2 regions of the Cytobacillus sp. FSL W8-0315 genome follow, and region 1 is predicted to be linked to the other one. Evidence: riboswitches for the same ligand, from Rfam matches in the RefSeq annotation. Region 1 holds a riboswitch; the other holds the start of a gene.

Region 1 (4,477 bases):
TGCAGGAAATAATTTTGAAAACCAGCTGAACCAGGAACTCAGTTTTGCGGTAAAGCCGGCAGATCAGGACTAAAGCTCCCCAATTGGGGAGTTTTCATTTTTTAGGAGTATTTTCTTTAACAAAAGGGACATTCCATTGGCATATTATAGACTAGATAGGTAGCGGAGGTGGCTTATGTACAATGTTCTCATGTTTGTTGACTCGGGGGTTGATGATTCACTTGCCCTAATGTATGCCCTTCAGCATCCCGAGATTAATCTAGTAGGTGTAGTCAGCGCTTATGGCAACATAACCAAAGAAGAATCCATCAATAATACTGCATATTTACTGAAACTTGCAGGCAGAGAGGACATTCCCATTATAGCAGGGGCGAGCGGGCCATTATCCGGTGAGACCGCTGTCTTTTATCCTGAAATACACGGGGAGGAAGGCCTCGGGCCCATTCAGCCTCAGGAGAATTTCATCAGCAAAATAAAGGTATATGACATAAACAAAATAATAGAAATTGTAAATGAATACAAAAATGACCTTGTGATCGTTGGAGTTGGAAGGCAGACAGATTTGGCATTGCCGCTCATTCTGTATGGAAAGGATGCATATAAAGATGTAAATGCATTCTATTTAATGGGCGGTGCGTTTTTAGTTCCGGGAAATGTAACACCAGAGGCTGAGGCGAATTTTTACGCTGACCCCATTGCAGCGGATTCAGTGCTTGAAAAAGCAAAAAACATCTATATATTTCCCCTAAATGTAACAAATAAAGCGATTATCAGGCCTGAAACGATTGATTTTATTACAGATAATACTCAATCGCCTTTTAAAGATCTAATCAAACCTGCTTATGATTATTATTATGAGGCTTATCAAAAGCTTGTCCCGGGAATTAAGGGTGCACCTCTTCATGATGTTCTTGTATTAAGTGTTCTCACAAATCCTGATCTTGCCAAATATGTAAAACGAAGAGTGAGAATAGAACAGTTTGGAAAGGCAAAGGGTAAAAGCATAGCTGACTTTAGGCCGGTGCCCGAAGTTGATCCGCCCGAAACACTTGATAATATAGCGATGGAGTTTGATCTGGAACGTTTTGTTATTGATTTTATCGAGGTTTTCCTTGCTCAGAAAAATCAGAAATAGCTTTTGACACTCAGTGTTAAAAGCTTTTTTATTTGGTGTTGAAGGGGAAAGGAAAGTTGGCATAGAATGTATTAACATGGAAAACATTTGCAGTCAGGGAAGGTTTCTTCAGACAAGGAAGAATGGCAATAATTCCATTTAGTTTCAGCATACATTATCAAAATCAAATGGAGGCTTTCAAATTGCTAAAAAACAAGAAATTAAACAGGTTTCTTTCAATTCTGGGAATGGTCATAGCTATTGCCATAGCATATAGTGTACTTGTCTTTTTAAATAAGGATGAATCAAAGGTTCAAAAAACCTCAGCAAATGCGGAGACATCTGAACAGGGATTAATGTACGATGATTTAGGGGAATTCATTGCCTCCAATCATACTTTTTATAATGAAACACTTGGATGGGGAAGAGATCGTAAAGTCAGCTGGCCAAAACAAAGAGATCAGGCTGAATTAATCGTAAATTCGCTTAAAAAAATATCAGCTGAGAATGAGGATTTGCAGGCTGACCTGGGCACAATAACACGGCTGGCAGAAACTGTGCAGTCGGGCACTAAGGATAAGGAAGTTTTAATTAAATTGCACCGATATTTTCATGATCTGGATATTGGATTTAATGGCTATAAAGACACAACCGATTATTTTGATGTAACAGAGTATAAAGGAGAAGGCTAATAAGCGGGTGACAAGTTATTTTCTTGACACTTTACCGTAAATAAGATAACATAGTGATTGAAGTATTTGAGGTATATTGTTGAAGTCGTTAATTCACTTGGATTGTTCGGCAGCCGAACCTTCTTTTTTTGTGAAACTGCGGCTTTTTATTATGTTTCATGCTCTTTAGGATTTTGAAAGAGTAAGCATGTGTTTGTAATTAAGAATAATTTGTGTGGACAGCTTAATGCTGAATTTTCTTCTTAATCATCTTCTATAAACCAGACACTTCTCCGTATTTTTACTTCAGTAAGTTTCTTACCATTTAATATTAAAATCTCAGAGAGCATCTAAGTCGGAAAGAATTCCGACCAACCTGATTCCCACTGGCGCGGTCTAGGAGCCGCAAGGATGGAAGAGAGGCAGGGCTTTCATTGTTTTAGGTATAACTAATTAACTCAAATATATCATTTATAAGGACAGTATTTGCTGTCCTTTTTTATATATCTCGCAAAAAAACACGAACGTTTGAATAAGTTTCAGTTTAATTATTTGTGTTTTTGTGGTATGATGTATTCATTAGAATAGCTTTTCAAAATCGCAGTGACTGACGACAATGCGGAATGAACCGCTGGGGAGCTGCGTCTATGTATAGCCGGTCGTCTGGGCAGAGATAAGGGATACCCTTGTCTCTTTTTTTCATAACAAAATGGAAAAGCCCGTCAGCCGAATAGGTGCTTTTCCTATAGGAGGAATATGCATGGAAAAAAAGATTATTCTTGATGGAATTGTTGTGGCAAAACATGTGAAAGACCAATTAAAGGATCGAATTGAAGAATTGAAGGGGAAGTATATCGTCCCTTGCTTAGCCACAATTTTGGTGGGAGATGACCCTTCCTCTGAAACGTATGTACGGATGAAGGGGAATGCTTGTGAAAAACTTGGCATATTATCAAAACGTATTCATATGTCAAAGGATACAACAACACAAGAACTATTAGAGAAGATTGCAGAATTAAACAATGATCCTTCTGTACATGGAATCCTTCTACAGCATCCCGTACCAGGACATATAGATGAACGAAAAGCTTTCGAAGCTATTGCTATTGAAAAAGACGTAGACGGTGTTACAAGCCTTGGATATGGACAGACCGCATTCGGTTTTGGTGAATATCCGTCCTGTACACCTGCAGCTATTTTGGAAATTATGGATTTCTATAAATTGAGTGCTGAAGGTATGCATGCTGTAGTCGTAGGCAGAAGCCCAATCCTTGGCAAGCCGGTCTCTGCCCTTTTACTCAATCGAAACGCAACAGTCACTACGTGCCATTCATATACCAAAAATCTGCCCCAAATTGTAAAGCAAGCTGATATTGTAGTAGCAGCTGTAGGGAAACCTAACTTTATCAAGGGTGAATGGATTAAAGAAGGAGCTATTGTCCTTGATGCCGGATATAATGAAGGAAATATTGGGGATGCAGAGTATGAAAGCTGTGCTGAAAAGGCGTTTGCCATTACCCCCGTACCTGGAGGAGTTGGACCTGTTACGATTTCCATGCTTTTGAAACATACTGTTCATGCTGCAGAAAAAATCGCTGAAATACAAGGGAAGCATAAATAGTTCATTTATCCCTAAATAAAAATTGATCTTTAAAAGGATTGACTTATAACTGGGTGTCGTTTATTATTAGGTTAACGCTGTAAAGTTCGTTATATACTTTTTGGATAAGTAGTCGTAGCTGCAAAGAAATGTAGGCGATCGTTCATCCTCATTTCTGCAAGCTGCGACTTTTTTATGTTTAAGTTTATATGGTACATTATAGTGAAAAACAATTTATTGGGAGGCAACACAAATGAACACAGGTAAAGTTAAATGGTTTAATGCAGAAAAAGGTTTCGGATTCATCGAATCTTCAGAAGGTCAAGATGTATTCGTACACTTCTCCGCTATCCAAACTGAAGGTTTCAAAACTTTAGAAGAAGGTCAAGACGTAACTTTCGAAATCGTTGAAGGTAACCGTGGACCTCAAGCTGCTAACGTAACAAAAGCATAATTTTGCTTAAAATGAGGTGATGCATGTCTAATCATGCATCACCTTTTTATGTTTGCATATCCACTTTGTAGCCTTCAGCATTCCTCAAAACAGATCTTCTGTAATAACTGCTTTTAGGAATATGTATTTTTCATTTCACCCAATTAAAATACTTCACTTACAAAAAGTTTAAAAATAGTGCAAACGGAAATGTAAAAAAGAGATACAAACTGGAAAGCCTAGTAAAGTGTCCATGTCTTTATACAAAAAACAATCTTTCAGTACCTAATAAGATTTGCAATTCAAGGAGGAAATTATATTTTGACAACTTTTTCAGATTTTGGCTTAAGTAATGAAATAGTAAAAGCCCTTTCCAATATGGGCTTCGAGGAACCAACACCAATTCAGGCACAGGCAATTCCAATCGGAATGAAGGGGAAGGACATGATTGGCCAGGCGCAGACTGGAACTGGAAAAACCACTGCTTTTGGTGTGCCGCTGTTAGAGCAGATTGATTTAAACGAAGGTATTCAAGGTCTAGTCCTTGCGCCAACACGGGAGCTTGCTGTACAGGTGGCAGAAGAATTAAACCGTATAGGACAGGTAAAAGGAGTCCGGACACTTCCTGTTTACGGTGGTCAGGATATCACCCGCCAAAT
Region 2 (4,477 bases), 230 kb from region 1:
GATTCGGTTTACGGGATTAATTATGCCGAGAAAAAGAAAGGTCAGCATTTAAGGAATTTTAACGATGAAAGGATTAAGCAGTTCATTGCATATTATAAAGGGAAAGCTGCCGGATCAGTAGATGTAATTATCAAGGAATACACAGCTGAAATTGATGGATTGATGGTCCATGAGGATTTTCAGAAAAAGGGCATCGGCAGGCGCCTGCAGAAATGCGTGATGGATCAGTTTCAGGATAAAACCATCATACTTATTGCAGATGGAGAAGATACTCCAAAGGAAATGTACCGCAGGCAAAATTATCAGTATCTTGGAAAGCAGTATAACCTATTAAAAATATACGAATGAAGAGAAGCCTGGTTCTATAGAGAGCCAGGTCTTTTTGTTTAAATAGAACACTGTTTTATAAAGGGGAGTTCATCCTGGATTGATTTCATGGTGTAAAATCGGGATTTTGTCGAAAAACCTCGGAAAAAAATGAATAATACAATATTCTTAACGTAACAGTGTTATGTTACAATCATACCATCGGAAAGGAGACCTGGAATTGAGCGATGAATTAATTTCAAAAAAAGAAGTCCTTGATTTAACTGGAATTTCTTATGGGCAGCTTTATCGGTGGAAAAGGAAAAGCCTGATACCGGAGGATTGGTTTGTCAGAAAATCAACTTTTACAGGGCAGGAGACATTTTTCCCAAAAGAGAAAATTCTGGAGCGAGTCGATAAAATACAAAAGATGAAGGATAGCCTTTCACTGGATGAGCTGGCAGATTTGTTTTCCTTGAATGCTTCGAATCTGAAGCTGACAAAGGAAAGCCTGATTGCTAAAGGGATAGCTTCTGAACCGGTTATGAATATCTTTCTCGAGACACAGGGAGAGCTTAACGAATTCAATTACCATGAGATTTTGAAGCTTTATATCCTTTCCATCCTGCTTGAATCCGGAGATATCCATATCGAGGAAGGGAAAATGCTTCTTCAGTTATTGAGTGATCATCAAAGTATCCTGCAGCAGCCAAAAGCTGTTATCTGCTTTATTCGCAAACTTGGAATGTCCAGCTGCCTGATTTCGGTTAACGGGGAACAAGTCCTGCTTGAAAAAGGAACAAAAGTGGCCGCCACTTTATCGTTAGAACATTGTGCAGAGGAATTAAAATCCAAATTGGTATAGGGGGAATTTTGCTGTGAATATGAAAACACTAGGGAACTTAATAATTAATGGAGTGGGATCGTCTAATGGAGGTACATATCAGAAGGTTGAATTAAATGGAAAGGGAACGGTAAACAGTGATATTGAATGCGAGAGATTTCATTGTAACGGGACGGGCACTGTCCTTGGAAACATAAAAACTGAAAAGGGAAAGATCAGTGGTGCAGCAAAGATCCATGGAGCTGTTAAAGCTGAATCCCTTGTTATCAATGGCTCTGCCGTCATTTCTGAAGCTGTCAGCTGTCAAAACCTTGAAGTCGCCGGAAGATCCACTATCGGAGGCTCTGTAAAATGCGAAGTAATCGCTGTGAATGGGAAAGTAACTATTGAAGGGGACTGTGAAGCGGAGGTCTTCCGTGCTGAAGGGACATTTTCAGTAGATGGTTTACTGAACGCTGAAACTATTGATATTAAGCTTTTTGGAGACAGTAAAGCGAAAGAAATCGGCGGCAGAAAAATTAAAGTGACACAGCATAGAGAAACCCTATTAAAATTAATCAAATCCATTTTTCCCTTGAAACTGGAGGCGGATTTAATTGAAGGGGATGACATCGAACTCGAAGGCACAGCAGCTCTTGTCGTAAGAGGGAAAAATGTAAAAATCGGCAAAAATTGCGAGATCGGACTTGTGGAATACTCTGGTGTTTATGAATGTGCAGCAGAAGCGGAAGTTAAAGAACTTCGCAAAATCTGATAAAAGGAGAGAGGTGCAGGGAAGCAGTTTTTTACATTTTCTTTCGGATAGTCAAATTTTATTTACAGATAAAATGTTATAAGCTGTTTTTATGACTGGATAACAGAAATTATTTGCGTACATTGCAGAAATGAAAATGTTATCCTAATAACTAACTTCGAAAAGCATAGTGTACAAAATAAGAAAAATATACTGTAGAAAAAATAAAAAATAATTTTAGTAATGTAAGCGCTTTAAAGGGTTGAAGTTTTCAGAAGACTTTGATAAGATTTAAAAAACTGAAAAGGCTATGTGTAACTGGCGAAACGCGGATCACCGCGAGGGAGCACATAGTGTCGAAGCCGTTCGCCTGGGCAGAGGTAAGGGATTCTACCCTTGCCTCTTTCTGTTTTAAAATCTGACAAAGTTAGTTGAAAAGGGGAGAATCCAGTGAGTACCATGACTTTAGACAGAGTGAAGACGATTAAAACGCTGAATGCGATTGCGCCAAGCGGTCTTGAGGTGTTTAACAAGGATCAATTTACAATCGATAATGAAAGCGGCAATCCGGATGCGATAGTCCTTCGGAGCTTTAATATGCATTCAATGGAATTGGGTGATCGATTAAAAGCAATTGCCCGTGCAGGCGCGGGTGTGAATAATATTCCGGTTGAGAAATGCACTGAACAGGGCATTGTTGTTTTTAATACACCTGGTGCCAATGCGAATGCAGTAAAAGAAATGGTGCTTACTTCCTTAATGGCTTCATCCCGCAATCTCTTTGCCGGCATCTCCTGGACCAAAACGCTGAAAGATGAAGGAGACCAGATTCCTAAGCTTGTAGAAGCAGGGAAAAAGCAATTTGTCGGAAAAGAAATTAAGGGGAAAACTCTCGGTGTGATCGGATTGGGGGCAATCGGGGCCCTTGTGGCCAATGATGCACTTGAACTTGATATGGATGTCGTAGGCTTTGACCCATTCATTTCGGTTGACACTGCCTGGAACTTATCCCGCAATGTTCAGCGCGCCATGACCATTGAGCAGGTGTTTGCAGAATCTGACTATATCACTGTACATGTTCCATTAACCGATGATACAAGGGAAATGTTCAATGAAGATACATTCAGCATGATGAAGAATGGTGTTCATATTCTGAATTTCTCACGCGGGGAGCTTGTGAATGAATCAGATATGGCAGCCGCCCTTGAAAGCGGAAAAGTGGGCAAGTATATTACAGATTTCCCAAATGAAAATATCCTGAAAATGAAAAACGCAGTGGCAATTCCGCACCTTGGCGCTTCAACAAAAGAATCTGAGGAAAACTGCGCTGTCATGGCAGCACGACAGGTGAAGCACTTCCTTGAAACAGGCAATGTCAAAAACTCAGTTAACTTCCCAAATGCTGCTCTTCCTTACACAGGCAAGCGGCGTGTCACTGCTTTTCATAAAAACATTCCTAATATGGTCGGCCAAATCACACTTGCTATTTCAAGCTACCAGCTGAATATTGCGGACATGGTGAACCGCAGCCGCGGTGAATATGCGTATACCATGATCGATATCGATAATAAAGTTAATGGTGATGTCATCCCTGGACTGCTTGAACAGATTAATCAAATTGAAGGCATTATCAAGTCACGAATTATATAAAAATACAGCCTCAATTCCGCAGGGATTGGGGCTTTTTTTAACTGCACGAAGGAATGAATCAAAAAAGGTATATGACAAGTATAAAATCAGCTATCCTTAGAATAAACTGATAAAAAATATTAATCACCCGTATCTTTTTGTTCTCTTATTCCGTTATAGAAGCAGAGATGTATTAAAGGAGTGAACAGGTTTATGAAGCAAGGGAAAGTTCAGGCTGAATCAAGGGATTCCATAAAGCAGAAGGAAAGCTGTATTGCAGATATCTATCCTTCACTGCAGCGTTATAGCCGGTTTCTTGCACAGAACCGCTGGGACGGGGACGATCTGGCCCATGAGGCAATCATCCGCGCTTATAGAAGCTATTCGCCTGAGAAAATTAATCAGGCTCTTTTAAAGAAGATTGTCTATAATTGCTGGATTGACACTCTTAGAAACAGAAAGCGGGAAAAGCTTCAAGAGGCGCCGGAACGGGAAATGAAGGAGTTCAGCCCTGATGGCACAGAAGCAATCACCCATCTCCTCAATAGGCTGACATTAAAGCAGGCTGTTGTTTTCACGCTGAAGGAAGGGTTTCAATATCAAACAAAAGAGATTGCTGATATACTTCGGACCACTGAGTTTGCAGTGAAGTCCTCGCTGAACCGTGCACGGAAGCAGCTTCAGCACCCAGTGGAAGATGAGGCTGAGGATTCTTTTGCAAATGAGGAAGAAGAAAAGTTATTTCAGCTGCTGCAGCAATCAGTGGCAGCGGAAGACCCGTCCATCCTGATAAAAACCATACCTTTTCTGCGATCCCTTGAAAGTCATGCCCAGAAGCCTGTACTGCGCGTTCCATCTTCTTCTAATACTCTCTGTATGGCGGCATAGATCCGCAATGAACAGGAGGGATACAGGTGACAGCAATACCATATGTCATTGAGCAGTCCAGCAAGGGAGAACGTTCT

What was found. A riboswitch is a leader RNA that binds a small molecule or an ion and turns the genes downstream of it on or off. The one in region 1 is predicted to bind ZMP and ZTP.
Region 2: linked by a shared signal. The riboswitch ahead of MKY20_RS13695 (phosphoglycerate dehydrogenase) and the one ahead of MKY20_RS12495 (bifunctional 5,10-methylenetetrahydrofolate dehydrogenase/5,10-methenyltetrahydrofolate cyclohydrolase) in region 1 are both predicted to bind ZMP and ZTP.

Annotation. Positions count from the first base shown of each region.
Region 1 is NZ_JBBOOC010000001.1:2,427,554-2,432,030, forward strand. It holds gene MKY20_RS12480 (glycerol-3-phosphate dehydrogenase/oxidase) at 1-73, shown strand, start outside; gene MKY20_RS12485 (nucleoside hydrolase) at 176-1,135, shown strand; gene MKY20_RS12490 (hypothetical protein) at 1,318-1,806, shown strand; ZMP/ZTP riboswitch at 2,379-2,461, shown strand; gene MKY20_RS12495 (bifunctional 5,10-methylenetetrahydrofolate dehydrogenase/5,10-methenyltetrahydrofolate cyclohydrolase) at 2,546-3,406, shown strand; gene MKY20_RS12500 (cold-shock protein) at 3,639-3,839, shown strand; gene MKY20_RS12505 (DEAD/DEAH box helicase) at 4,140-4,477, shown strand, end outside.
Region 2 is NZ_JBBOOC010000001.1:2,653,619-2,658,095, forward strand. It holds gene MKY20_RS13680 (GNAT family N-acetyltransferase) at 1-348, shown strand, start outside; gene MKY20_RS13685 (YhbD family protein) at 548-1,171, shown strand; gene MKY20_RS13690 (polymer-forming cytoskeletal protein) at 1,191-1,904, shown strand; ZMP/ZTP riboswitch at 2,188-2,266, shown strand; gene MKY20_RS13695 (phosphoglycerate dehydrogenase) at 2,334-3,533, shown strand; gene MKY20_RS13700 (sigma-70 family RNA polymerase sigma factor) at 3,726-4,400, shown strand; gene clpP (ATP-dependent Clp endopeptidase proteolytic subunit ClpP) at 4,427-4,477, shown strand, end outside.